Regions from separate parts of the Paenibacillus amylolyticus genome, predicted to be linked through region 2. Evidence: riboswitches for the same ligand, from Rfam matches in the RefSeq annotation. Region 2 holds a riboswitch; the other holds the start of a gene.
The links. A riboswitch is a leader RNA that binds a small molecule or an ion and turns the genes downstream of it on or off. The one in region 2 is predicted to bind glycine.
Positions count from the first base shown of each region.

Region 1: it holds a riboswitch for glycine, as region 2 does, so the genes downstream of both, sdaAB (L-serine ammonia-lyase, iron-sulfur-dependent subunit beta) here and gcvT (glycine cleavage system aminomethyltransferase GcvT) in region 2, are expected to answer to the same signal.

Region 1 covers NZ_CP145892.1:527,636-531,054, forward strand. Annotated here, with positions in the region: gene V6668_RS02515 (collagen-like triple helix repeat-containing protein) at 1-907, shown strand, start outside; glycine riboswitch at 1,042-1,166, shown strand; glycine riboswitch at 1,171-1,306, shown strand; gene sdaAB (L-serine ammonia-lyase, iron-sulfur-dependent subunit beta) at 1,445-2,134, shown strand; gene sdaAA (L-serine ammonia-lyase, iron-sulfur-dependent, subunit alpha) at 2,124-3,062, shown strand; gene V6668_RS02530 (transposase) at 3,185-3,419, shown strand, end outside.
Region 2 covers NZ_CP145892.1:5,239,080-5,242,498, reverse strand. Annotated here, with positions in the region: gene gcvPA (aminomethyl-transferring glycine dehydrogenase subunit GcvPA) at 1-589, opposite strand, end outside; gene gcvT (glycine cleavage system aminomethyltransferase GcvT) at 586-1,722, opposite strand; glycine riboswitch at 1,940-2,040, opposite strand; glycine riboswitch at 2,044-2,166, opposite strand; gene gcvH (glycine cleavage system protein GcvH) at 2,510-2,902, shown strand; gene V6668_RS23195 (PTS mannitol transporter subunit IICB) at 3,322-3,419, shown strand, end outside.

The DNA.
Region 1 (3,419 bases), 2.2 Mb from region 2:
CGGAACAACCGGGACGTCCGGAGTAACGGGAGCAACGGGAGCAACGGGAGCGACCGGAGTCACAGGGGTTACAGGTGCAACAGGCGTAACCGGAACAACCGGGACGGCTGGTGTAACGGGAGCAACGGGAGCGACCGGAGTCACTGGGGCTACAGGTGCGACAGGTGCGACGGGAACAACCGGGACGGCTGGTGTAACGGGAGCAACGGGAGCGACCGGAGTCACTGGGGCTACAGGTGCTACAGGTGCGACGGGAACAACCGGGACGGCTGGTTTAACGGGAGCAACGGGAACGACCGGAGTCACTGGGGCTACAGGTGCGACAGGTGCGACGGGAACAACCGGGACGGCTGGTGTAACGGGAGCAACGGGAGCGACCGGAGTCACTGGGGCTACAGGTGCGACAGGTGCGACGGGAACAACCGGGACGGCTGGTGTAACGGGAGCAACGGGAGCGACCGGAGCCACTGGCGCAACAGGAGCTACTGGATCGACAGCAGCTTCTGCCCCTGCGGATTCTTCCTTGTTTGCTGATAGCCAGACCACGGCGTTAGGTCTTTCATTAGTAGCCGAAACGACGATTCAGACACTTAATGTACCTGTAGTGGCAGGTCAACGCGTGAAAATCGATAATAGTACACAAGTAGCAATAGTTGTAGGGGCTAACTGGAGTATTGCGTATAACATTAATCTGAGACGTAATGGAGTTTTAATTAATCAATTGCAGCTCTCACGAAGCGGTAATGCTTCGGGAACGTTGAGGTTTCTTTCCTCCAACACTTACGTGGATACATCCCCGGCTACAACGACTAATGCATACACGATAAGTATCCAATTTACGACAACTAGCAACGTCACGAGTGCCTCAGCGGAAGTGAGAAATATTAATGCTATTCGTTTCAGTTAAAATAGACATCGAACTTATGATAATTACACGTTACTTTTGTTGACATATATGATGTTGTACATTACTCTATGGGTATACTTGATCAAAAATTTAGAAATATACCAATTCGAATCGAATTAAGATAATACAGCGGATGATAACGAGCGGGAGAGACCTGAGTTAGCCGAGCAATATGGCTAGTGTTCAGGCACCGAAGGAGCAAGCTGCTGCGCACCCGGCGCAGTGGTTAATCTCTCAGGTAAATGTACCATCGTTGGACGCAACTCTGGAGAGTGCGCGAACTGCGCCACCCAAGGGGTATATGATCAGTCAGACCGGTGAACTTGTCTGTAATCGCAGGCAATGCACCTTGTCGTGAGACACTGCTGATCGTGAAACTCTCAGGTATCGAGGACAGAGAGAGGGCCTGGGCCTTCTTCTGTCCTTTTTTGATGTCATCATATCCAAAATAAGGGACATTGTGGATGGAACTCCGGGATCGAAATGACGAATACATTTTACAAATATGAATCATGATTAATAATGGAGGGTTACAAGGTGCGATTTAAAGATGTTTTCTCAATTATTGGTCCGTCGATGACGGGGCCTTCAAGTTCACATACAGCTGGAGCGGCAAGGTTAGGGAGAATTGCTCGACAGTGGCTAGGATGTACGCCAGATCGTGCTCGGCTGACGCTGTACGGTTCATTTGCAGATACGTATCAGGGGCACGGAACAGATCTGGCACTGATCGGCGGTCTGCTGGATTATGTCACAGACGATCCGCGTATCCCGGATGCAGAGCAATACGCAGAGGAAGCGGGTATGGAGGTTGAGTTTTATACAAGCGGTCTGCCTGCTCCTCATCCAAATACGGTCAAAATTGAGTTGTGGCATGGAGAACGTGCCTGCTCCTTAATCGGTGCATCCATTGGTGGTGGAAGCGTATCCGTGCATTCGATGAATGATTTTCGTGTTCAGATTAGTGGTGAGTTCCCAACACTCGTTCTGCGACATGCGGACAAAGCAGGGGTGCTTGCATCGGTAACGTCCACGATAAGTTCATCCGGGGTTAACATCGGGTATATGCAGGTGGACCGGAAAGCCCGTGATGGCGAAGCACTTACCGCGATGGAAATGGATGGTGTGCCTAATCCTGATATGCTCAAGCGTCTAAGGGAGCTCGATCATGTATTGGACATTCGTGTCATTGATTTGAAGAGAGGAGTTGATTCGGATGCGGTTTAAACATTTGCACGAACTGAATACGATCTGTACAGCAGAATCCAAAACCATTGCTCAGCTGATGATCGAGGAGCAGGTTCAGGAGACCAATACACCGGAAGCGGATGTTGTGAAGCAGATGTCTGAATATTATCAGGTGATGAAGGAAGCGGTACGCAAAGGGTTAACGGAAGATACGACATCACGCAGTGGATTAACAGGTGGAGACGGCAAAAAAATGGCTGAGTACATTCGCAAGGGCGAGACTTGTTCAGGAGATGCTTCCGCACTTGCCATGGCGTATGCCCTGTGTGTATCTGAAGTGAATGCCTCCATGGGCCGGATCGTGGCAACACCAACAGCCGGTTCCTGCGGCATTATCCCGGGTGTTTTTATCAGTTCACAGGAGCGATTTGGCTGGACGGACGAACATTTGGTGAACGGGTTGTTCTGTGCGGGAGCGATTGGTTATGTTATCGCCAACAATTCATTTATCTCCGGCGCCGAGGGTGGCTGTCAGGCGGAAGTGGGTTCCGCGATCGGCATGGCTGCGGGTGCCATGGTTGAACTGCGTGGAGGTACACCGGAACAGGTCGTTCATGCCGTTGGTTTGGCGTTAAAGAATACACTGGGCCTTATCTGCGATCCGGTCGCAGGCCTTGTTGAAATCCCGTGCATCGTCCGTAATGGACTGGGTGCAGTTACGGCGCTGGCTGCGGCTGACATGGCCCTGGCCGGAGTGCGTAGTGCCATTCCGTCAGACGAAGTCATCGATGTCATGCTGGAAGTAGGCAGTGCAATGCCGAGCCGCCATCGGGAGACAGCCCAAGGTGGACTGGCCCAGACGCCAACCGGCCGCAAAATGATGCAAAAGCTGGCTAAACCGAAGGCAAAGCGTGCAGAGCCTGAGACGGAGTCGTCTACTGAAAATGATGCAGAACCTAAGGCGTAATAGGATTGATATGAAAAGCCGGTACAAATCTTCCTGGTGGTATTATCCCCTTTAAGTAGACACTTGAAAAAAACCTTCATGTTATCATGAGGGTTCAAGTGACACTTGGAGGGGATATTTTTATGGCCAAAAAAGGACAAACATTTCACACGTATACCGAAGAATTTAAATTGAATGCTGTTAGATCCTATGTCGAAGGTTCTTCAAGTTACAAGGTGGTCGCTGATCGCGAAGGAGTTCGAAACTGTTCACAACTGAAGGTGTGGGTAAAAAAATGGAAAAACGGGGAAGCATTCGATGAGCGAAAAAACAATGTTCCGAATCCACTGAAAGGACGGCCTCGTACTGCCTTTAGCA
Region 2 (3,419 bases):
CCCAATCAGTGACGCCATCCTTATAACCAATCTCGACAATCTCCAGACGGAGTCCGTGCGCATATGCCTGCAATACCTGACGGGCTTCCGGATGAACGGTACGGGATACGATAAGCTGTTTGCGACGTGTTGCTGCTGCGGCGAGATTACCGGCTTCCGCAAAAGCTGTTGCGCCGTCATACATGCTGGCATTGGCTACAGCCATACCGGTTAATTCACAGATGTAGGATTGAAATTCGAAAATGGCCTGTAGTTCACCTTGGCTGATCTCAGGCTGATAAGGTGTGTAGGCAGTGTAAAACTCGGAACGGGAAATGACATGATTGATGACGGAAGGAACATGATGATCATATATGCCAGCGCCGAGGAAGCTGGCGTGTGTTTCGAAATTGGCGTTGGCGCCGGCTTGTTTGGACATGTGACGTGTCAGCGCATATTCATCAAGTTTGGAGGATAAGGGCAGCTCGCCCTGATAACGTATCTCTTTTGGAATGTCCTGAAACAGATCCTCCAGCGTATCTACACCGATGGTTGCGAGCATGGCGCTCTGATCTTGCTCAGTCATGGGAATGTAACGGTGCTTGCTCATGCTTGATCAGCTCCTTGAGTAGGTGTCTTCGACGTACGTGTCCGTTTATGAAAAGGGGTCTTCACGACCTCGGCTCTTAATTTCTTGCCGCGGATCTCAATCTCAAGCGGGGTTCCCAGCGCAGCGTATTTGCTGTCGATGAGGGCAAGCCCCAGATTACGTTTCAATGTAGGTGATTGCGTACCTGTTGTCACTTCACCAATCCGTACGCCTTCGGCGTAAATCGGATAGTGGGGGCGGGGAATACCGCGCTCCAACACTTCGATGCCGACCAGTTTGCGGGCGGGCCCGTCAGTTTTTTGCTGTAACAAGGCTTCGTGTCCGATAAAAGGTCCGGCATTCAGCTTCACAAACATACCTACGCCAGCTTCGAGTGGAGAGATAGTTGCCGACAATTCCTGTCCATACAGAGGGAGCTTTGCTTCAAAGCGCAGTGTATCCCGGGCACCAAGTCCGGTTGGTACGAGTCCGTGACCTTCACCGGCTTGCATTAATCCATTCCAGACCACAGCAGCCTGGTCCGCAGGAACATATAGTTCAAAGCCATCTTCACCGGTATAACCGGTACGGGACAACAGTAATTTTACTCCACATACTTCAGCATCCTGCACAAAACGAAACGGTTCAATCGAGGATAGATCCGTATCTGTAACTTTCCCGATAATGTCTACAGCCAGTGGACCTTGCAAGGCGAGCAGCGCTGTCTGCTCCGAATCATTGGTCATGCTCACGCCAGGGATCAAGTGCTCTTGCAGCCACGCCCAATCCTTGTCGATGTTGGAGGCGTTAACCACAAGCATATAATGCTGATCTTCCAGCTTATACACGAGCAGATCATCCACCACACCGCCATTTGGATAACACATCAGGGTGTACTGGGCTTGACCGGGAACCAGCGTGGTCACATCATTGGTCATCATTTGTTGCAAAAAAACTTCAGCCTGCTCACCCTGTACTGTGAATTCGCCCATATGGGATACATCGAACAGTCCCGCGCGCTCGCGTACTGCTTCATGTTCTTTCTGGATTCCGCTAAATTGTACCGGAAGCTCCCAGCCTCCAAAATCAATGCACCGTACGCCTTCGTATTGCTGATACAGTGGGAAGAGTGGTGTTCTAAGCAAATCGGACATCAAATCACCTCGTCATGGGCCGTCAGCCGGCCGGATATACAATCGTGGATCAATGAACCAGGGTGTTTTTAAATTTTCAGCTAGATATTTTCATCACATAAGTATGGTAAGGGCAGCTATGGCAGCGCCGTTCTACATCCTGTTTTTCGTTTTTTGGGAAAAAGGAAAAGGACAGGCCAAAGAATCGGCATGCCAAGTAGCACGCTGTATTCTAAGGCTCTGTCCCTTGTACCTGAGAGTTACCCCGCTGCGTTGCGCAGCAGGTTTCCCCTTGGGTGATCATAACGCCCGCACAGGGCGAATAGATGCTCTCCAGAGTTGCGTCCCGTAAAAGTCCTTTTGCCTGAGAGATTCACCCCCGCTTATCGGTGGTTTACTCCTTCGGCGTTACCTCATGTACATCCCGAATCGGGTGTCACGGGTAATCTCTCCCTTTACATTCATCCGCGGGTATAACATAGTCCAATAAACACATTTACTCCTCTCATTAAAACGTGAATCCACTACTGATGTCAAGAACGATATCATAGATAATGATTTAAAACCGAATATTTAATTTATTTTTTATTTTATTGTTCGTGTATTTAAAAAGACTACGCTTACTATTCTAATATTCACCAGTATATGAAGAAAGAGTGTAATCCGGTTACAGGATTTAGAGGTGTTCAGCAAATAAATTGTGAGGTATCTTGACATTTGATTCAAAAATGTCATACGCTATGTTCTGGGAAAAAGGTTAAGGTCAAAGAACGCATGTACTCATTAATGAAAAGCGAGGCGGATATCGATGAGCGAATTGAAAAGTGATTTCCTGTACAGTGAAGAGCACGAATGGGTGCAAACCGTAGGGGAGGATACTGTACGTATTGGCATTACCGAGTTCGCGCAGCATCAGCTGGGTGACATTGTGTTTGTGGAATTGCCTGACCTTGAAACCAATGTAAAAGCAGAGGACAGCATTGGAACGATCGAATCGGTCAAAACGGTGTCGGACTTGTTCTCTCCCGTCACTGGTTCAATCATTGCGGTGAATGATTCGTTGCAGGACTCCCCTGAACTTGTGAACAGCTCTCCTTACGAGGAAGGCTGGATGATTGAGATCCGTGTTGAGGGAGATCTGACAGCAGCATTGTCTACATTGATGAATGCAGACGCGTATCGGAAACATACGGAAGAATAGTATCAACGAACTTGTACTTATTAACATATATTTTATAATTAAATGATATGAGCTTCATATTGTTTCGACCTGTGTGAGCCGGATGCTTGCACAGGTTTTTTGTGCTTTCCAAGAATGGTTTTGAATGTGGAATGAAGCAGATTGTGGATGTAAATCACCTGATTGGACCAAGCTATAGTTTAGAAAATGATTCTGGAAATGACAAAAGTCATAGGCAAGAAAATCCTTGTGTACCAATGGGTTCAGCCATTATGCATCAAGTAAAACGATTACATAACCTAATGTTGTCATCATTGTTCATGACGAAAGTACGCTTTCATTTCATTGAACAGGAGAGCATTCTCGCTTAGGATTACAGCAGGGGAGAAATGATACCCCTTTCATAAATCATAATCACTTGATCCAAGGAGGATAATACAATGAGTAATTTGGACCAATCGTCCAATTCCAAAGGTGGGCTACGGGTAGGTGTTCAGCGTTTTGGCCGATTCCTGAGTGGTATGGTCATGCCGAATAT